Coraliomargarita algicola: one gene and its partner. Each later gene encodes a partner of the first gene's protein in a complex. Links are inferred from orthologs where the notes say so. Each region holds a gene or a part of one and is shown in the gene's direction. Other genes may lie near its edges. The genes, in order: SH580_RS09885 and SH580_RS18050.

Region 1 (10,725 bases):
GCTTTTTGGCGTGTTCTGGATGATGTAAAACGAGCCAAAGTAGCTCCCAAGCGGCCTGTGTCAATAGCGGGTCTCGGGTTGTCTTGGGAGTGGGGGTGGCTTCTTCGCGACTGAAAGCCGGGCGTGGGGCGGGTCCTTTTGGAAGTCGCGTAGGGCGGCCATGGGGTCGACGTTTACCAGGCGAGCGGCAATCTGGATGTAGTCCTCGCGGGCGACTTCGGACGGCACGTGGTGCAGTAGGTCGAACACTGCGCGTAGAGCGGTGGTCTTTTCGTTGGTGGTCGGGCTGCGTCCTTCAGGGAGGTTGTCGGCGACGAGCAACTCGATGGCGCTTTTGGAATTTTGTCGTAGCGGCTCCAGTGCTTCTGCGCCCTGTTCTCGCAGCAGGTCATCGGGGTCGGCCTTGTCAGGCAACAGTAAGAAGCGGAACTCCAAGCCAGCCTTGAAGGCGAGTGGCAATGCACGTAGCGCGGCTTTTCGGCCTGCGGCGTCGCCGTCGAGTAGGCACTCGATGCTTTTAGGCTCATAGCGGCGTAGTAGGTGCATCTGATCGTCGGTAATGGCGGTGCCCTGCGGGGCGACTGCGGTGTGGAGGCCTACGGACCAGCAGCGAATTGCATCGAGCTGGCCTTCTACCAGCAGGAAGCTTTCTCCGTCTTTGAGGTGAGTGCGGGCGTGATCCATGCCGAAGAGAATACGCCCCTTGTGGAAAATGGGGGTTTCGGGGGAGTTGACGTATTTGGCTTCGCGGGCAGGGTCGTCTTCCGGGGTTTGTGGCAGTTGGCGCGCAGTGAAAGCGACGACGCGACCTTGCACATCGCGGATCGGGATCATCAGGCGGCCACGAAAGCGGGATTTGAAGTATTCGTAATTACGCTCGCCGTCGCGGGCAAAGAATAGCCCGGACTGATGCATGGCTGCAGTCGACACCTTGCGCTCTTTACAGTAGAGTGCGAAAGCATCACGGGCAGCAGGGGCGTAGCCGATCTTGACTTCTTTAGCAGTTTCCGGGGTGAAGCCGCGTTGATTTTTCCAGTAATCGCGGACGGGGCCTGCTTCGGCTGATTCGAGGAACTGCTGGTGAAACCATGTGGTGGCGAGTTCGTGGAGCTCGAAGATCTGTTTGCGCAACGACATTTCTTCGCGCGAGGGGCCGCCTTCTTCGTATTCGAGGGTGATGTTAAACTTTTTTGCCAAGAACTCGACTGCCTCGATGAATTCGAGGTTTTCCTGTTTCATTATAAAAGTGAAACAATCGCCGCCTTCACCGGTGCTGAAGCATTTATAAAAGCCGCGGTCCGGGTGTACGTAAAAGGAGGCCGTTTTTTCCTGCGTGAATGGGCTGAGTCCTTTCCATGAGCGCCCGGCTTTTTTGAGTTGAGCGTAGGGGGAGACGACATCGACCAAGTTGACTTGGTGTTTGATGGTTTCGATTGAGCTTTGTTTAACGCGTGCCAAGGGTTTTGAATAATTACGCTATGCGCGGTGATTAGAGTGATTGATAAGAGTGAGAGTGAGACTAACGGAGACGAGCGACTGCTGCACGTGCCTCGGGGACGAGCGGATGGTTGGGGGCGGTGTCGATGAAACGTAGGTATAGGTTGCGTGCAGTGGGGAGGTCTTTGGATATGCGTTCGTGGCCCCGGGCGAGTGAGAGCGTGATTTCCGGGCTGGTGGGGAAGCGGTCGAAGGCAGTTTCGAGCTCAGCTAGGAATTCGCTGGGTTCTTTGGAGCGTTGCGCGACACGCAGGTAATCGAGCGTGTAGGCGACTTCACGTGGCTCTAGGCGAACCGCTTCGAGTGCTGTGGTTTCGGCGTTTTTGAGTTGTCCGTCGACTAGGTAGGAACGGGAGAGCAGGTTCCAGACGTCTGCCCTGTTGTTTGCAATGCTGATGGCTGCCCAGTATTTACGGATGGCGGATTTGAAGTCGCGGTCCAATGTGGCGGTCTCCGCGTCGGCCATGAGTTCTTCGATGGTGCGAGGGCGTTCGCTGGGGCGGATGGGGGCGACTGATGTCTCTTTGGGTTCGCTGGTGGGGAAGGCCTCGATTTCGATCGGCGCTTCGACTGTTTGTGGCGTAATAGGGTCAGCTGGCGTAATGGGGTCTGCCGGCGCGATGGGAGCGATGCTATAGTTGGTACCTCCGGTGCTGGTGGCCTGGTCGTAGTCGACTTCGAAAGTGATTTCCGGGTCGGCGGGTTCGATCGCTATCGCGGGGTTGAAGGCTATGGGCAGATTGTTGTTTTCTGAGGCATCGATCACGGTGATGTCGGGGTCGATGTCGACGGGCATTTCGCCCTCGATTGCGGGGGCATTGGCCATCGCTTCGGCTGCTTCGAGGTCGGCGATGATTTGCGCCTTGCCTCCAGTTGTTACCGCCGGCTCGTTGTCGCTTGTTGGCGTCGTAGTCTTAGGCGTATCGCTGGTAGTTTGAGCTAATTCGGAGGCGTTTGCCGGAGTTTCTTTTGCTACTTCTTCGGCTTTCGCTTTTTCGGCGGCCGCTTTTGCAGCCGCTGCGGCTTGTTCGGCTTTAGCTTTTTGTTCGGCGGCGGCTCTTTCTGCTGCGGCTTGGGCGGCTTTCTTCTCGGCTTCGGCTTGCGCGAGTTTGGCCTTCATCTCGTTCTGTGCTTTGCGCCAGCGGATGAGTTCCTGTCGTGCTTGGTTCCATTGGCTGGCTTCCACAGCGCCGGGAAATTGTTTGTCGAGTTGAGCGATGGTGGCTTCGGCATCGACCCAGTCTTTTTGGCGCAGGTTGATTTCCAGTAGCGCGAAGAGAGCGGTTAAGGCGTTGGGGTCGTCATTGTCGGCGGCGATTTTTAGCCACGATTCCGCGAGTGGTAGATTGCCCGCTTTGACAAAGAGTTGGCCGATGGAAGCTGCGGTTTCAGGGGCTGGCTTTTTCTTTTCGGGATCGACTCCCTTTAGGTAGGCGTCGAGTGCGGACTGTACTTTGTTTTCTGCCTGGCGGGTTTGACCGAGACGCACCCAGAGCTCGGGTGTCATGGCTTCGGGGGCTTGGGTCGAGAGTTTCTCTAGTAAGTGAGCGGCAGGTTGATTGGCTGCTTCCAGACTCTGGTAGGTTTTGAAAAGTAGCTCGGTATCGTCAGGTGACTGTAGGTAGGCCTGCTCGAGGAAGAAGGCGGCCATCGTGGGGTCGCCTTGTGCGGTGTAGATCTGACCGATGGAGTTGAGGATTTCGAGATCGTTGGGGTAGAGTGTTGCGAGGTTTTCGAGAATTTCCAAAGCTTCGGCGTTCGAGCCAGCCGCAGAGAGGGTGAGGGCTTCTTTGATTTGCGCGGCCTTTTTTTCTTCAGGACTACTGCAACCAATCAGTAAAGTGAAGGTCGTGACCAGTGTAATGAAGAATACGCTTTTGAAGTTTGCTTTTAACATGTGCGGGAATTGTGTTCGGTTTGTGAGTGCATTTAGCAACAAAACGACGAAGCGTCTACTCTCGTTTCCGCTTTATAGCTGTCAAGTGGATAGGCGGCGGGCGTATCATTGCGCTGGAGGCGCGATTTGTGCGCCATCCCAAGGTGGATTAGTCAATTTCGCTCAAAAGTGGTTCCGCATTTTGCTGTTGATTGTGTGGGGACTTTTTCTGGGGAGTTCTGCCACGGCAGCTTTGGTGCCGCGTGCGCCATTGGGGCTGGTCTGGGAGTCGCCGCTGGCGAGTGGAAGCTTATATTATACAGAGGTGGATCGATTGTTGGCCGCTTATGAGCGTGAGGTGGGGCAAGTGCTGCAGCCTGGCGAGCGGGGCCAGGTGGCTCTTAAAGTTAATACGCGCGGGCGCGCCGGACTGGGGACGCCACTGCAGTTGATTCGCGCCTTGGTGGAAGCTTTAGAAGCTCGTGGCTATGAGCGGCGAGCGATTCTGATTGTCGATTACTCCGCCTATGATCTGCGAGAGGCGGGGGTGATGCCGCCATTGAGTGAGTCGGCCGCGCAGTTTGAAGGGAGTCCAGTATTGGCTTTGGACTCTGAGCAATACTATGATCCTGAATGGTTTTATGATAGTCCGTTGCCGCCCGCGTTGCAGCAGGAGCCGCAGTTGATCTCCGAGACACGTCGTGCCACCGAGCTTGCCGAGGGGGCGCAGGGGCGCAAAAGTTATTTGCCTAAGCCCTTGTTGTTTGAGGTCGACTTTTGGATTAATTTAGCGGTCGGCGTCGATGATCCCGCGCTGGGGATCGACGGCGTTCTTGCCAATGCGACGCTTTGGAATGTGAGTAATAGTCGCCGTTTCTTGGTCAATCAAGCGACGGCATCCGCGGCGGTGGCCGAGATTGCCGCGATTCCCGAACTGGAGGAACGGCTGATTTTGAACTTCGTGTCTTTGGAGCGCTATCAGTTTATCGCAGGCCCCTTTTTCAATTCCATCTACACGCGTTCCGAGCCGCGTTTATGGATGAGTAGCGACCCGGTCGCGCTGGATCGCTTGCTTTATGACCGGATCAATACGATGCGAGTGCTTGAGGGGTTTTCGGAGATCGAGCCTGTGCCGCGGCAGTTGCCTTTCGCGGCGAGTCTTGGGCTGGGGGAGTTTGATCCGGATCGGATACATGTTCAAAAGCTGTCGCTGCCTGAGGAGGGAGTGCGTGTAAAGCCAAAGCCCGTCGTGCAGCCGGCCCCCGAGCCGGTCGTTGAAAAGCAGTCATGGTTGCGACGTGTGACGCCCTGGTAGGGCATGGGGCCATTTGGGGCTGACTTTCTTCGATTCCGTGTAGAAACACCTTGAATTCTGAGCTAAAGCAGACTTGCTTCTTTTTACTATGCAAATCGCGGACTATTATCCGATCCTTGTTCAAATTTTAATCGCTGCCGGAATTGGCGCGTTTGTCATTATTGCGTCGCATATCTTCGGGCAGCGCGGAACAGACACCGCGATTAAGAATACGCCTTATGAGTGCGGCATGCTCGCTGAGGGCTCGGGGCATGCTCCATTTGCGATTAAGTTCTACGTGACTGCGATGCTCTTTATCTTGTTTGATATCGAAGTCGTCTTCTTGTTTCCGTGGGTATTAACCTTTCGGGAGTTTCTTTCTGCTAATTTGCCAATCGTATTACCGGTCTTTTTCTTCCTCTTTGTGCTCGTGTTAGGTCTTTTCTACGAATTGAAAAAAGGTGCGATCGAGTGGGAGCAATAATTGTTCAAAAATGCAGTTGATAGTTGCTAGATTTTCTATCTCGCGCATAAATAGTGGCTTAACGACTTGAACAAGTCACCCTAGAAACTCCGCCACGCCTACATGCGCATCGACCGATACATCGCCCAATCCCGTGTGATCGACCTCAAAAGCACGGACTTTGAAAGCGCTGTATCTGAATTAATCGAAGTCTGCGATGTGACTAAGGAGCGTGGCTTGACTAAGAAGGGCTTGGTTGCGGACCTGTTGGATCGTGAGCGTCAGATGACGACGTATCTGGGGCATGGTGTGTGTCTGCCGCACGCGCGGGTCAATATGAAGCGCCCATATATGGTTGCTGTGGGCCGTTGTGCGAATGGGCTCGCCTACGATGGGCATTCGGAGTATCAGGATATTCGTTACATTTTTTTGCTGCTCGCTTCTGAGAATGCGCGCAGTTACCTTTACAGTCTGGCATCACTGGCTCGGGTCTTTCAGGATAAGGGGCACATGGATCGGCTGCGGGCGGCCGAGAAGTTGTCGGATTTTCGCAAAGAGTTAAAGCAGGTCTTTGCGGGGGAGGAGAGTCAGCCACGTCGTCGGCATAATCGTTTTAATAACCTAATTTTACGTGAAGCCGCTAAGATTGCCAAGGGGGCGCAATGTACGTCTGTGCTCGTTTTCGCGGATACTTTTGGCGGTGGCGTGGAAGTGGGGAAGGTATTTAAAGGTTTTAAGACGGTGTTGATCGCACATGGTACTTCGGATGCTGCGACCGAGCGCGAAGAAATCGATGCGGTGATTCCGATTCGTTCGTATAGTAATCACCGCTTCTCGCAATTACGCAGCGCTGTCTTGATCGGGCTCACGCGGGGGATTTTTTCCAGTCAGGATCGTCTGTGTTGTATCGGCGGACTGCCGCAGAGTAACCAGTTTGATAGTATCACTGTTGTGGATGTTGAACGTGAGTTTGACACCATGTTGGCGAGTAAGTCGGATATGTTGCCCGCTAGTGTGAAACCTGAAGTGATCGAGCGTGTGTTGGCGATTGCGACAGAGTTAGCCGTCGAGGGGCGCGAGGGGCATCCGGTGGGGTGCTTGTTTGCCTTGGGCAACGCGGAGCAGATCTCACAGTACACCAAGCCGTTGATTCTCAATCCGTTTTATGGTTATAAGGATGAGGACCGCAATATTCTCAACCCATTTATGGATGAGACTGTTAAGGAGCTTTCTTCGATTGATGGGGCATTCATCATACGAGGAGATGGCGTGCTCATTTCAGCAGGCTCCTTGATTCATGCGCCGGATTACACCCACGAGTTGCACAGTGGCTTAGGTAGTCGGCATGCCGCTGCGGCCTCGATCACGCAAGCGATTGATTGCCTCTGCATTGTGGTTTCTGGAAGCACTGGGCAGGTGACACTCTTCCGTCATGGTAAGATGCTGCCGTTGATTGAGAAAGCGCTGATTCGGAATAGTTAGCGCTTGTTGGCGCTTTGCTGTGCTTGGTGTCGTAGGTGAGGATGCGGGGCTACCCGTGTGAGAGACTTTGTCGCCTAGCTTCAGTTTTACCTTTCCACTTTCCAAGTTTCATACCTTCATATCTTTCTATGAACCGAATTGAAAAAGCTTTTGCTCAAGCCCGCGCAGAGAATCGTGCCGCCTTTGTCGGATATCTATGTGCGGGGGATCCCAATTTTGAGGGCTCGCTGGCTGCCTGCCGTGCCGTGATCGAGTCCGGAGTGGATGTGTTAGAGCTTGGGGTGCCTTTTTCCGACCCACTCGCCGATGGGCTGACGAATCAGCTGGCGGCACAACGTGCGCTTGAAAGTGGCTCCAATAGCGAGCGTGTGCTTGATTTAGTGCGTGCCATTCGCGAGTTCAGCGAGGTGCCGATCATTTTTTATACTTACTATAACTTGGTCTTTGCGCAAGGGAGTCAGGCTTACGCGGAGCGCGCCAAAGCGGCGGGGGTGGATGGTATTTTGACCCTCGATTTGCCGCCCGAAGAAGCGGGGGAGCACTTGGAAGCGTGCGCGAAGCATGCTATACAGACTGTCTTTATTGTTGCACCGACGACGCCTGATTCACGTTTGGAAATTATTTGTAAGGCGACGACGGGATTTGTTTATTATGTTTCCCGCGAGGGCGTAACGGGGGAGCAGGCTTCGATGTCTGAAAGTATTCAAGCCAATGTGGCTCAAATTAAAAAGCATACCGACCTACCGGTTGTCGTGGGCTTTGGTATCTCGAATGCTGACCACGTGCGCACCGTTGCTCAAGCCGCCGATGGCGTCGTTGTGGGCAGTGCGATTGTCAATTGTATCGCTGAGAACCCTGCCGATGATCAGGCCATTGCCACTTCGCTGCGCGCCAAGATGGGCATGCTGCTGGAAGGCGGCGCGTTGACGAAGAAGTAGTCATCTCTGGCATCTGACTATTCTTACTATCAGGATCATTCGAGAATCTCGCTGAGTTCGTTTGCAACACTGGCGCGCGAGCACGAGCGTCGTTTGGTCGCAGCTGTCCGATACTGTGAGGTGGCTGAGCCCAGCTCACTACGCGTTTTTCTGTCCGGTCACGACTTCCATCAAGGCTTCCACGCATTCGATCTTGGCGCTGGGAACCATGCCATGGCCTAGGTTGAAGATGAAACCAGGCATTTTGCCAGCTTCGTCGAGTACGCGTTTCGCTTCGACTTGGGTGATCTCGGGCGTCGTGGTCAGTGTGATGGGGTCGAGGTTACCTTGCACCGCAGCTCCGTGACCGATGCTTTGGCGCATGCGGCGTAGGTTCATCGTCCAGTCCAGGCTAATGACTTTGGCGCCGGTATGCATGAGGTCGGGGGCTTTGTGGCCCATGCCTTTGGCATAGAGAATTACGGGCACGCGGTCTTTTAGCTTGTTGATAATATGGTGAACCCAGCGCAGGGACCAAGCCTCGTAGTGAGTGGCGGGGCAGATGGCTCCCCAGGAATCGAAGATCTGTAGTGCATCGGCACCGGCATCGATCTGCATGTGCAAATATTCGACGATGGCATCGGTGAGTTTCTGCATCAGCAGTTCAAAAAGCTCGGGTTGCCCCCAAGCGAGTTGTTTGATTTTTATAAAGTCTTTGGCGGAGCCGCCTTCGATCATGTAGCAAGCCAGCGTCCATGGAGAGCCGCAGAAGCCGAGTAGGGCGGTGTCTTCGCCTAGTTTTTTTCGAGTCAGCGTGAGTGCGTCGGCTACGTATTTTAGGTTTTCAGCAATTTTAGAATTATCCAGTGCTTCGATCTTGGCCTTGGTGTCGAGTAGGTAGTCCATGCCGATCCCGCCCTGATCTCGGAAGTGGTAGCCTTGCCCCAGAGCTTCCGGGATGACGAGGATGTCGGAAAAGATAATTGCGGCATCGAGAGGGAAGCGGCGCAGCGGTTGTAATGTGACCTCTGCGGCTAGCTCGGGCGTGCGCACCATGGTGACAAAGTCGTGCTGCGCTTTTAACTCCCGATACTCGGGAAGGTAGCGGCCCGCCTGGCGCATCAGCCAGATCGGTGGACGGTCGACGGGTTGTTGGTGGGCGGCGGCGAGAAAACGTTGGCGTGGTGTCATTTGGAATTAGGAATTGGGAATTAGGAATTTACTGATTGGTTGGCCCAGTCTTGGGGTTTTAGATAGACATCGTAGAGCTCCGCCTCGGGGGTCTTGGGCTCGGGGTGCCAGTCATAGTCCCAGCGGACGAGTGGCGGGAGTGACATGAGGATCGACTCGGTGCGGCCTTTGGACTGCAGTCCGAAGTGGGTGCCGCGGTCATAGACGAGGTTGAACTCGACGTAGCGTCCGCGGCGATAGAGTTGGAATTGACGCTGGGCATCGCTGAATGGGCTGTCTTTGCGGCGCGCCACAATGGGCTGGTAGGCGGGCACGAAGTGGTCGCCTACGGATTGCATAAAGGCGAAGGCTTGTTCGAAGCCGCCTTCGGCGTAGTCGTCGAAGAAGATGCCGCCGATGCCGCGCGGCTCTGCGCGGTGTGGCAGATAAAAATACTCGTCGCAGATTTGTTTAAATTTGGGATAGAGCGCATTGCCGAAGGGTTGGCAAGCAGCGCGTGCGGTCTGGTGCCAATGGATTGCGTCTTCGCGTTGGCCATAGTAGGGAGTCAGGTCGAAGCCGCCGCCGAACCACCAGATCGGCGCGCCGTCTGTCGGTTCGGCGTAAAAGAAGCGCACGTTCATGTGGGTGGTTGGCACGTGTGGATTGAGTGGATGTATGACCAGTGATACACCCATGGCTCGAAAGCTAGCTCCGGCGAGTTGCGGGCGCTTTGCTGTGGCGGACGCGGGGAGTTGACTGCCTTGTACGTCCGAGAAATTGATACCTGCTTTTTCAAAAACCTGTCCGTCGGCCATCACGCGAGAGCGTCCGCCGCCGCCCTCTTCGCGTGTCCAGCTATCCTCCTGGAAGCGGGCTTGACCGTCTTCGTTTTCCAGCGCGGCGCAGATACGATCTTGCAGGTCGAGTAGGTAGGCGCGGACTTTTTCTGGTTGTGCGGTTTGCATTGGGGGCGAATGTTGGCTGACTCGAACGCATCCGACAAGCTCTGGAAAAATAAAATGGCGCACTTTCAACAACTCCCTGTATCGGTAATTATATTTGGCTGTGGCTACGTGGGCACGGCACTCGCTAGGCATTTGATCCAGCAGGGTGTGCGGGTTGGAGCGTTGACGCGTAATGCGGAGCAGGCGGCAGGCCTGCGTGCGCTGGGCTTGGAGGAGGTGATTGAAGCTGAACTGGACTCTGCCGAGTGGCATGGGCAAGTCCGCGGACGCTATCAAGCGGTGGTCAATTGCGTGAGCTCTGCGGGCGGCGGCTTGGCGGGCTATCGTAAATCTTATCTTGCGGGGCAACAGTCGATTCTGGACTGGGCCCGGTCGCAGTCGATCGGCAGCTATGTCTATACCAGTAGTACTTCGGTGTATCCGCAGGATGGCGGAGCGACTGTCGATGAAAGTGCTGACACTCGTGCCGCGCCTCCCACGGGGCAAGTGCTTCTTGAATCAGAAGCCTTGTTCGCGGAGGCCGCTTTCTTGCCGAACTGGTATGTGCTGCGCTTGGCTGGTATTTATGGGCCAGGGCGGCATTACTTATTGGATCAAATTCGCGATGGTGCGGGTGAAATCCCCGGGCGTGGGGATTATGCGCTCAATATGATCCACTTAGAAGATATTGTGGCTGCCATTTGTGCCGTGATTAGTGGCGGGGCGCCTGCGGGGATTTATAATATCGCCGACGATGGGCCAGCGACTAAGGCTGAAGTGCTCACATATTTGGCCAAAGCACTGGGTTTATCGTCTCCGGTTTTTAATCCTGAGAATGTCTCTGAGCGCTTGAAGCGTCGGGGCGGCCGAATGCCGCATCGATTGATTAGTAATAAAAAAGCCCGGGAGGCTTTGGATTGGCGTCCAAAGTTCCCGAGCTTTCGTGAAGGTTATGCTGAATTGTTGTGATTACACGATTTCTTGCACGGCGACTTCAATTTGCTTGCCGTTTATGGTGAGCCCGTAGCGCTTTTGTGGACCATTGCTGGTGCTGGCTGCGGTGGCAGGGGCCGGTGCTG
Region 2 (10,604 bases), 1.9 Mb from region 1 along the record:
TGTCGGAGATGATGCCAGCCATCAATACGCCTGCAATGTTGGGAGCGGGCGTGAGTGATTGCGCGCGAAACATGTCGGCTACAATGGAGCAGGTGGAGCCGACCGGGCGATTGATAAACAATATTGGTTGTTCTGTTGGGATGTTTCCGAGGCGGTGGTGGTCTAAAATTTCGGTGATTTGCACTTCGCCGGCTCCATTGACGGCCTGGCCCAATTCGTTGTGGTCGACCAGGGCGATCTTGGTGTGGCTGGGGCGCAAAATGTCGCTCTTGGAGAACACACCGATGAGTTGCTTAGTGTCGTTGACGACCAGATAGAGCGGGTCGTTATTGTTGGCGATACGACGCTTTACGGAGGAAATGCGATCTTCCGCGCTGAAGCAGCATACCTCGGGATCGATGAGTCCATCGATGTGGGTGGCGGTGCGAATGATCCATGAAGTGGTTGCCGAGTCGTAGGGGCTGACGATGAGAGAGACGTTGCGCTCTTTGGCGCGGGCGACGACATCTTCGTCCACTTCCAGCGCGCCGGTAATGACGAGTAGGCGCACGCCGAGTTGTAGGCAGCGTTCCTGAATGTCCCAGCGATCACCTACAATGATGATGCTGCGGTCGGAGGGGAGGCCGTGTTCTTTATGGTGGCTGCCGAAGGAGCGGATGTCCATGGCGCCGATGCGGACGAAAAGCTCCTCCAGTTCATCCTGATGGCTGGCGTGCAGCACCTTGGCATTTAGCGAATCTATGATGGACTGTACGCTGGTATGCACACGGCGCATCGCGCGTGGTTCGCGTGGTTTGGGGATGAAAAATTCGCCTAATTGGAAAATGGAGACGAAGCCTTCGATCTGGCCATTGTCGTCGACGACGGGGAGTGCGCGCACATCGTACTTGTCGATCAGTTCCAGTGCTTCAGCGCAGGTGCTCTGCCGGGTCACTGTGCGGGCCTTCGTTTGCATGATATTGCCGACGCGGGGCGTGACATCACCGATGAAGCGCGGAAGGGGCGTCTGAAAGCGCTCCAAGATCGCATCGATGCGGGCATTGGAGTTGCCGCAACGGGCCGCTACATATTCGGTCTGGCCGATCGCATGCTTGTAAGCTTCGTAAGCGAGAGCCGAGCAGATGGCGTCAGCGTCTGGGTTTTTGTGTCCAAAGATATAGATAGGATCGGTCATAGTCGGCGATGATTAAACTGCTCTCTTCGATTTCAACAACGTCAAAGTCACTGATCCATGTAAAGAAAAACCCCCAACCTCTGAGGAGGTTGGGGGGTTGTTCGAACAAATGTCTAAATTAAGATCAATTACTTAGGCTCAACTACGTATTGAGCTCCGCCGAGTGCGGCTTCAACTGTCTTCGCTGCTGAGCCTGGGCTACTTGCTTTGGGGCCTTGGATTAGGAGGCCAGTTGTGCCATCTGCTGGGTCGAGTAATGAATCGTAAAATGTAACGTGGCCATCGGCGAAGGCGATGTGGCCGCCGTCACCTGCCCAAGGGGAGGTCGTTGCCCATTCACCTGTTGTGCCTAGTCCTTTTGTCCAGATTAGGGGAGTTACAGATGATTGGGCGTTTGTGGAGATATCAACAGCCATTTCGTAGCTGATAAATGCTGAAGCAGAAGTCCAGTCCGCTACGGCTGCATCACTGCCATCAAGGATGACCGATGGGATAGTGATTGCTGCTACGTCGTCCGCTGAGCTGATGAAGTAGAGTGGTGCATCATTAAGATCTGCATATTTAGCTAGAACTTCGGCCCAGTCGCTACTGTCAGCTGCAGAGTAAGCGCTCGCAGTGTTTGCAGAGATCACGCGTGTGCGGCTGCTGCCGGATGCAAATGTGCTGTAGGCGAGTGCCACTTGACGTAAGTTGCTCGAAGAAGTCACCATCGAGGCCTTCTTTTTAACTGCGCCAACAGTCGGTATGAGGATCGCGGCAAGAATGCCGATAATCGCGATAACAGTAAGTAGCTCAATCAGGGTGAAACCTGAACGGGGGGTGGATTTAGTTTTCATCATTATAAACTGTTGTTTGGTGTATGTTGTAGTTCTTTGGTTGGGGTAGGCGCACGTTAAAGTGTGCGCCACTAATTTATAAAATTCTAAAGTAGGAAGCTTATTTTGCCAAGTCCAATCATTTTTAACAGATAATTTGTTCCTCGTTCCTGTTATAAATTCAAATTGTTGCTTGCATGGACTTGGGGGCAAACTAAGTTGCCTGAGCTTTGAGGGCGAGTCGGAATCGAGCTCCTAAGATCAACATGCAAAACACAAACGTAGCCTACGATAGCAAAGTGGAGGGTGAAGTCATTGTCACTCAAGCGGATGCTGTGATTAATTGGATTCGGAAGCATTCGGTGTGGCCGATGCCGATGGGACTCGCCTGTTGTGCGATCGAGTTGATGGCGGCTGGTGGTTCGCGTTTTGATATTTCTCGTTTCGGCATGGAAGTGATGCGTTTTTCACCTCGTCAGGCGGATTGCATGATTGTGGCGGGCACTGTGACGTATAAAATGGCGGAAGTCGTGCGTCGCATTTACGAACAAATGGCAGAGCCAAAATGGGTGGTCGCGATGGGGGCTTGTGCCAGCACGGGCGGCATGTATCGCTCTTATGCAACTTTACAGGGGGTGGATCGAATCGTCCCCGTCGATGTCTATATCAGTGGTTGTCCCCCGCGTCCGGAGGCACTTCTGGATGCGATGATTAAATTGCAGGACAAGATTGGCCGGGAGCGTTCGGTCAAAAACTTGACCGCCCGAAATGCCAAGCCCGCCGAAGCGGAATTGGCAGGAGCCGGAAAGGAAAGCTAAACCATGGCCAAGAGCGAATTTGCTCAATTGAAGGAGCGTTTTGAATATTTAACAGAGCGCGAATCTGCGGATCATTTGGCGGTGAATTGCCCGGCAGATCAGCTACTCGAGCTCTGCACCGCATTGCGGGACGAGTTGGGCTATGATCTGTTGCTGGATGTAACTGCGGTGGATTGGGATGCGCAAAGCCCCCGTTTCACCGGAATCTATCATCTGCTATCAACGACAAAGCATGCCTATCTGCGCATCGCGGTCGACTGCGCGGATGATATTCAGCCAAGTTTGCCATCGCTTTGCGGTTTATACGCAGCTGCAAATTGGCATGAACGTGAGACATATGATTTGATGGGGATCCACTACGAGGGACATCCCGATTTGCGACGTATTTTGATGTGGGATGAGTATCCCTATCACCCCTTGCGCAAAGATTTCCCATTGGCTGGTATTGAAACACCGTTTCCTGCCGAGGATGTGGCAGAGGCGACTCACGCAAGGGTGTTGCCTGCGCCGATGGCGGGCGGGCCTTTTGTTTCTTCGGGAGATGGGCCAATGAGCCAGACGGAGCCACGCGCTCGTGATGAGAGCTGGAGTGAGCAAAAGGAGAAACCCGTATAGTAATCTATAGACATGGCTACGACCACAAAAGAAATTTCGATCGGCGATCTCGGTGCCCGCAGCAGTGAGGCAGAACCTACGCTGCAAGGGGAGACCATGGCGTTGAATGTCGGTCCCTCGCACCCGACCACGCACGGCGTGCTACGCTTGAAGATGGAGCTCGACGGCGACATCGTTAAGAGTTGCGATCCGGTGCTCGGCTACTTGCACCGTGGTGACGAGAAGATCGCTGAGAACATGACTTATAATCAGTTTGTGCCTTATACAGACCGATTGGATTATCTCGCACCTTTGGCCAATAACGTGGCTTACGCGATGGCCGTTGAAAAACTGGCGGCACTGGAAGTGCCGGACCGTTGCCAAGCGATTCGCGTGCTTTGTTGCGAGCTCGCGCGTGTGTCTTCGCACTTGTTGGGCATTGGCGTATACGGGATGGATGCCGGTGCATGGACGGTGTTTATGTATACTTTTACCGAGCGTGAAAAATTATACACACTGTTCGAAGAATTGACCGGTGCACGTTTCACCACCAGTTACACTCGGATTGGTGGGGTCGCGCGTGATATTCCCGATGGTTGGTTAGGGCGTGTGCTGGAGTTTTGTAAGGGCGTCCTACCAGTATTGGATCAAGTGGATAAATTGCTCACGCGTAATCGTATCTTCATGGATCGTACGGTCGGTGTGGGGGTGATTTCTAAGGAAGATGCCATCTCCTATGGACTGACCGGGCCGAACTTACGGGCCTGTGGTGTCGACCTCGACTTGCGCAAAGATAAGCCTTACCTCGGTTACGATCAATTTGATTTTGAAGTGCCCGTTGGCACCACCGGGGATTGTTATGATCGCTACATGATGCGCGCTGAGGAGGTGCGCCAAAGTGTAAGCATTATACGGCAATGTATCGATCAGTTTCCTGAAGGCAGTTATTATGCAGAGGAGGCGAAGAAGATTTTTGCACCACAAAAAGCTAAGGTGCTCACCAGCATGGAAGAGCTGATCCAGAATTTCATGATTGTGACCGAGGGGCCACAGATCCCTGCTGGTGAGGTTTACTTTGAGGCGGAAAACCCTAAGGGTGCTTTGGGCTTCTTTATCGTTTCCAAGGGGGGCGGGGTGCCTTACCGTCTGAAGATCCGAGGTCCATCTTTTTGCAGCCTGAGTATTCTGGAGAAGTTGATCCCCGGCCACTACATGACCGATATCACTGTGATTCTCGGTTCGTTGGACTTCGTGATGGGGGAATGTGACAGATAGAATTAGGAATTAGGAATTAGGAGTTGGGAATTTAGAATTAAGAAAAATTGGCTCTGATCACTATTTAGGAAATGAATTTAAAACCAGAAACTATCGAAAAGATCGACAAGCTTGTGCCACGCTACCCGACGGTGCGTAGTGCGGCGCTGCCTCTATGCCATTTGGTGCAAGAGGATCAGGGCTACCTTTCGCAGGAGGCGATGGAGTGGATCGCCGAGCGTCTGGGATTGCAGCCGATTAATATTATCGAGATTGTTACCTTTTATCCGATGCTACGCACGGAGCCCACGGGCGAGTATCATGTGCGGTCTGCCGTACGCTGCCTTGTGCGCTTGCGGGCGCATATCAAACCTGTAAGAGCTTTGAAAAGGAGTTTGGCTGCAAGGTCGGCCATACCAGTGAAGACGGTAAAGTGACGCTCGAATTCGTAGAATGCCACGCTGATTGTGGTAAGGGGCCAGTGGTGATGGTCGGAGAAGATGAATACACGGATATCGATCCGGAAAAAGCCGCTGAAATGGCCACTAAAATGAAAAACGGCGAGTTCCCCACCGGTCTTTAGCCATTTCTTATTTCTAATTTCTTAATTTTTATTTCCCAAATGGCACCACAAGAAACCAGATTAATTTTCAAACATATCGACGAAGAAGGGTATACCAACGACATCGATTGTTATGTGAAAAACGGCGGCTACGAGCAGCTTAAGAAGGCTGTGACGATGAAGCCGGAAGACATCTGCGCGGAGGTGCTCACTTCTGGTGTCCGTGGTCGTGGCGGTGCCGGATTCCCCGCGGGTATGAAGTGGAAGTTTCTCGACCGCAAGTCGGGCAAGCCCATCTACCTCGTCTGTAATGCCGACGAATCGGAGCCGGGCACTTTTAAAGACCGTCAAATCATTCATCAGGACCCACACCAGCTGATCGAAGGCATGATGTGTGCCGCTTTTGCGATTCAGGCGAAGCTGGCATTCATCTATATTCGAGGTGAGTTTTTCCAAGGCTATAAGATCCTCGAACGCGCAATCGAAGAAGCGCGCGAGAAAAATTTCCTGGGCGATAACATTTTGGGCTCGGGGTATTCCTGCGATATCATTGTGCACCGTGGAGCTGGGGCTTACATTTGCGGCGAAGAAACTGGATTGATTGAGTCTTTAGAAGGCTTTCGTGCCAATCCGCGCATTAAACCACCATACTTTCCTGCGGCACTGGGTGCCTATCAGTGCCCGACCATTGTAAATAATGTGGAAACTCTTTGTGACGTGAAGCACATCATCGAGATGGGCGGCGAAGGCTTTGCGAAGATCGGCACACCTGGTAATACCGGCACCCGTATCTGGTGTGTTTCCGGTCATGTGCAAAAGCCGGGCTACTATGAATTTGCCTGCTCGGATGTGACGCTGGGGCAACTTATTTACGACGTGTGCGGTGGCCTCAAGCCCGGACGTAAGCTCAAGGCAGTGATCCCCGGAGGTTCGTCGGCTAAGATTCTGCGGGCAGATGAGCGCTTTACCGGTAAGCTCAAAGACGGCACCGAGTTTGATTGGGGCATTGAAGATATCCCGATGGATTTCGATAGCTTGGCTGCAGTCGGCTCGATGTCGGGTTCCGGTGGCGTCATCGTGATGGACGACACCACTGATATGGTGGAAGCGCTGGCCAATATTAATTATTTCTACGCCCACGAAAGCTGCGGCCAGTGCACGCCGTGTCGCGAAGGGGTGCCTTGGATGCGTAAAGTCACGCAGCGTATGGTCGACGGCGAAGCTCGCGAGGAGGATGCCGATCTACTCAAATCCATCGCCGATCAGATTGCCGGTCGCACGATTTGTGCCTTTGGTGAGGCGGCCTCGTGGCCGGTGCAAAGTTTTATCGCCAAGTTTAAGGACGAATTCGTCGAGAAAGCTAAAGAGCAAGCCGCCCGTCGTAAAGAGGGTAAGGAAGTCGCGAAGGAGACTACTTTAATTTAGACCATGAACATTCAGAGCATCGTCGAAAACATCACCATCAATATTGATGGTCAGGATGTCGAAGTACCTAAAGGTATTAACATCATTGAGGCCGTGAAGATGGTCGGCAAGGGTAAGGAAGTGCCGCACTATTGCTACCATCCGAAACTCTCCGTTGCAGGTAACTGCCGTATGTGCATGGTCGAAATGGGCATGCCGATGCGTGATCGCGCCACAGGCGAGGCGATTCTGGATGAGAATGGAGTGCAAAAGATCGGGTGGATGCCTAAGCCCACCATCGGCTGTGCGACCAATGCTTCGCCGGGCATGCATATCCGCACGAATTCTGAGATGGTGAAGGAGTCGCGCAATGGAGTGACGGAATTCTTATTGATTAATCACCCCTTGGATTGCCCGATTTGCGACCAAGCAGGTGAGTGCCGCTTACAGGAATTTTCCGCTGAGCATGGCCGTGGATATAGCCGCTTTATTGAAAAGAAGAATGTGAAGCCCAAGCGCACGACGCTGGGCCCGCGGGTCACGCTTGATGACGAACGTTGTATCCTTTGTTCACGTTGCATTCGCTTCAGTAAAGAAGTGGCCGGCGACGATGTGCTCGGCTTTGTCGATCGTGGCACTTACTCGACGCTGACATGCTTCCCCGGCAAAGAGCTTTCCCATAATTACTCGCTCAACACGGTGGATATTTGCCCTGTGGGTGCACTCACTAGCACGGACTTCCGCTTTAAGATGCGGGTTTGGTTCCTGAAACGCACGCACAGTATCTGCACCGAAAGCAGCGTGGGCGCTAACACGGAGATCTGGAGCCGGGAAGGTAAAATTTATCGTATCACTCCACGCCGCAATGACGCCGTGAACGATACATGGATGACTGATTCCGGCCGTACGCTGTATAAAGCCATCGAGTCGGATGATCGGTTGACGCAATATACTATAGAGGGCGTTCACAAAACGGTCGATGAAGTGGCCGCGGCAGCTGTCGACTTGCTGGGATCCGGCGATGTGGCGCTTGTGGCGTCCGCGCATAGCTCAGTCGAAGAGCAATTTTTCTACAAATTGATTGCCGAACGCAGCGCTGCTCAGGTTTCCATGGTCAGCCATTATGGTGAAGGGGATGGCTTGTTGTTGTCTGAAGATCGCACTCCCAATCTGCGCGGGGCATTAGTGACGGGTTTGATCGATCAACTGCCCGAGGCAGATGCCCAGCTGGAAGCACTCGCCCGCGATATCAACTCTGGTGCGGTGAAGACGATTTTGGCCGTGAACGAAGATCTGACTGAGTTGGGCATCGCTAAGGACGTCCTTGCCAAGGTAAAAGTCATCTATGTTGGTACTCATGCGAATCCTACCAGTGAGGTGGCTAACGTCGTAATACCATCGCTCATGGTTTTTGAGAAGGACGGCTCATTTATCAATCAGAGCTTCCGCATCCAGCGTTTTAGAACTGCCGTGCCCGGGCCGCGTGGTGTGCAGCCCGACTTTGCGGTGCTTGAAAAAATCGCCGCACCGCTTGCGAAAGAAAAAGCCGCAGCGATCACTCTCGACACCGTTTGGGAACGGATGGCTTCCCAGCTGGCACCACTCGACGATAGCTTACGTTGGCGCACGCTTCCCGACGACGGTGTCGCCCTGGATGCCAGCGCCTTCCTCGATCTCAGTTTCGTTGAAACTAAAAATCTCAAATACGATCCCGTCGCGTTTAAGGAAGCGCACGCTACAGCTGCCGCAGGACCCTCTGCTACGGCACAGGAGGAGGCCTAGATAATTGAACAAGTTTCTGATATGGAATTTTTAGACGCATCTCTGCCCTACATCATGCCGATTGTATATGCAATCCTCATGATCTCTGTCTTCATGGGACTTTGTAGCTACTCAGTGCTTGCTGAGCGCAAGGTGTCCAGCTGGATTCAAGGCCGTGTGGGGCCCAATCGCACACGTCTACCGTTGATTGGTCATCTCCCTATTGTGGGGAATCTGATGACAGGATTAGGGCTGTTCCAACCTGTTGCTGACGGACTCAAGTTTCTTTTTAAAGAGGAAATCGTCCCCGGACATGTAAACAAGGGCTACTATTACCTCGCGCCGGTCGTCGCATTGGCACCCGCGTTGACGACGATGGTGGTTTTGCCATTTGGCCGTTATGTCGATGCCGAGGGCATTATTCAGCCATTGGTCTTGGCCAATGTCGACCTCGGCATGTTGATCATTCTCGGGATTTCTTCACTCGGTGTCTATGGCGTCGTGTTGGCGGGTTGGTCTTCCAATAGTAAATATCCGTTTCTGGGGGGCGTGCGTGCTTCTGCGCAAATGATCTCTTACGAGCTCGCCATGGGCTTGGCGCTCTTGCCAGTCTTTATGTGGTCGGCTTCGCCAGGTTATTACAATGAAGCGGGCATCTTTGTTGAGGGGAGCCGCTATGGAATGAGCCTCTTTGGTGTGGTGCAATCACAGCAGGCTGCTTGGACGATTCTTTGGCAGCCACTCTCCGCGCTACTGTTCCTAGTCGCGCTCTTCGCTGAAACCAATCGTTTGCCTTTCGATATGGCCGAGTCCGAAACCGACTTAGTCGGGGGCTTCCATACGGAGTATGGTTGTTTTAAGTTCGGCCTCTTCTTTGTGGCAGAGTATGCTCACATTATTATGGGCTCAGGGATTTTTGTTCTGCTCTTCCTCGGAGGCTGGAATTTCCTTCCGTGGATGGCGGATCCGTGGGGCACTGGCATACTCGGTAGTGTGCTCTCTGTCGCTTGGTTCATGGCCAAAGTCTTTTTCATGATCTTCTTCTTTATTTGGATGCGTTGGACTTTGCCGCGCTTCCGTTACGACCAAGTGATGTCGCTTGGTTGGAAGGTCCTGCTTCCACTCGCCGTTGCTAATTTGGTCTTCAACACCATTATCATCGCCCTTTACGACACACTCACCCGCTAAATCTAATGGCTAAGACAAAAGTTCTAGAACGAAAGCCGCTGTCCTTTGCGGAGAAAACCTTCTTGCCGCAGATTGTGACGGGCTTGAAGACTACCTTCAGCAGTATGCTGCAAAAGGGCGTGACGCTGCAATATCCTGAGGAGCGGCCAACCATCCCAGATAATTATCGGGGCGTGCCCACTTTGGTCAAGGACCCCAATGGGCGCGAGAAATGCGTGTCCTGCCAATTGTGTGAGTTTGTGTGCCCCCCTAAGGCGATTCGAATTACACCCGGCGCGATCGATGCAGAAGCCGAGCCTGAGCGTGCGCACGTGGAGAAGGCTCCGCAGGAGTTTGATATCAACATGCTGCGGTGTATTTATTGCGGCCTGTGCCAGGAGGTTTGCCCCGAAGAGGCGATTTTTCTACAGGATATTTTCTCACTTTCCGGTTATTCTCGTGAGGAGATGATCAACAACAAGCAAAAGCTCTATGAACTCGGTGGTACCTTGCCTGATAAGCATTTTAAGTGGGACAAGAAGAAAGCCGCCGAAGCCACTGGTAACGCACATTAAATATCCATTTTTAAAATAAGATTTAAGATTTAAGAAATGGTTCAGCTAACACATGCGACGGCATCTTTAATTTATATCATTTCTTATTTCTGCTCTCTAAATTCTTAATTCTCTAATGATAGACCTACTTTTTTACATTTTTGCAGCAATCACGCTGATTTCGGCATTGCTGATGGTCGTGAGTCCGAATGCGGTGAATAGTGCCATGTGTATGATCGTCTCCTTTGTCGCTACGGCGGGGATGTTTGTGCTGTTGGAAGCTTACTTCCTGGCTGTGATTCAGATTCTGGTCTACGCAGGCGCGGTTATGGTGCTGTTCCTCTTTATCATCATGCTGCTGGATGTTGATAAAGAGACGAATCAGATCCTGAAAGATAAGCTCACTCTAGGAGCATCTATCATCGGCTTTGCACTTTTGGTGGTTATGATTTGTTCTGCATTTTGTGGCAACCAACATCTGCCGGAAACAACCTTGCTACC

The links.
Region 2: the proteins of SH580_RS09885 (region 1) and SH580_RS18050 are in contact, whole or in part, in a cryo-EM structure (PDB 6KHJ), measured with the Thermosynechococcus vestitus proteins. The link is inferred for Coraliomargarita algicola from one-to-one orthologs. Residues at the interface, in WP_126986108.1 of Thermosynechococcus vestitus: Gly6, Tyr7, Glu8, Tyr9, Phe10, Gly12, Phe13, Leu14, Ile16, Cys17, Ser18, Pro21, Ala24, Leu25, Ala27, Ser28, Leu31, Arg32, Pro33, Ser35, Arg40, Leu41, Thr42, Thr43, Tyr44, Glu45, Ile51, Gly53, Ala54, Trp55; in WP_126985484.1 of Thermosynechococcus vestitus: Gln8, Lys26, Trp29, Leu30, Pro33, Met34, Met37, Leu38, Leu83, Ile84, Phe85, Lys86, Glu87, Asp88, Val89, Leu90, Pro91, Ala92, Thr100, Ala104, Val107, Ile108, Phe111, Leu112, Tyr114, Ile115, Ile125, Ser126, Leu128, Phe133.

Annotation. Positions count from the first base shown.
Region 1 is NZ_CP138858.1:2,472,917-2,483,641, reverse strand. Bases 3,567-6,463 are described here. They hold SH580_RS09885 (NADH-quinone oxidoreductase subunit A), read left to right. Parts: upstream 3,567-4,776; coding sequence 4,777-5,151; downstream 5,152-6,463. Other genes in these bases: SH580_RS09880 (PTS sugar transporter subunit IIA), read left to right, coding at 5,254-6,463; SH580_RS09890 (hypothetical protein), read left to right, coding at 3,588-4,688. In the rest of the region: SH580_RS09905 (DNA primase), read right to left, coding at 1-64; dnaG (DNA primase), read right to left, coding at 61-1,458; SH580_RS09895 (tetratricopeptide repeat protein), read right to left, coding at 1,520-3,394; more of SH580_RS09880, read left to right, coding at 6,464-6,612; trpA (tryptophan synthase subunit alpha), read left to right, coding at 6,741-7,550; hemE (uroporphyrinogen decarboxylase), read right to left, coding at 7,689-8,720; hemF (oxygen-dependent coproporphyrinogen oxidase), read right to left, coding at 8,741-9,667; SH580_RS09860 (NAD-dependent epimerase/dehydratase family protein), read left to right, coding at 9,722-10,615; SH580_RS09855 (pyruvate carboxylase subunit B), read right to left, coding at 10,616-10,725. UniProt on the Escherichia coli protein: NDH-1 shuttles electrons from NADH, via FMN and iron-sulfur (Fe-S) centers, to quinones in the respiratory chain. The immediate electron acceptor for the enzyme in this species is believed to be ubiquinone.
Region 2 is NZ_CP138858.1:4,369,061-4,379,664, forward strand. What follows is about bases 7,722-10,497. They hold SH580_RS18050 (complex I subunit 1/NuoH family protein), read left to right. Parts: upstream 7,722-8,424; coding sequence 8,425-9,570; downstream 9,571-10,497. Other genes in these bases: SH580_RS18045 (NADH-quinone oxidoreductase subunit G), read left to right, coding at 7,722-8,403; SH580_RS18055 (NuoI/complex I 23 kDa subunit family protein), read left to right, coding at 9,576-10,124; SH580_RS18060 (NADH-quinone oxidoreductase subunit J family protein), read left to right, coding at 10,240-10,497. In the rest of the region: SH580_RS18010 (putative manganese-dependent inorganic diphosphatase), read right to left, coding at 1-1,174; SH580_RS18015 (prepilin-type N-terminal cleavage/methylation domain-containing protein), read right to left, coding at 1,303-2,013; NADH-quinone oxidoreductase subunit NuoB, read left to right, coding at 2,256-2,807; SH580_RS18025 (NADH-quinone oxidoreductase subunit C), read left to right, coding at 2,811-3,422; nuoD (NADH dehydrogenase (quinone) subunit D), read left to right, coding at 3,435-4,676; NADH-quinone oxidoreductase subunit NuoF, read left to right, coding at 5,278-6,642; more of SH580_RS18045, read left to right, coding at 6,646-7,721; more of SH580_RS18060, read left to right, coding at 10,498-10,604. UniProt on the Escherichia coli protein: NDH-1 shuttles electrons from NADH, via FMN and iron-sulfur (Fe-S) centers, to quinones in the respiratory chain. The immediate electron acceptor for the enzyme in this species is believed to be ubiquinone.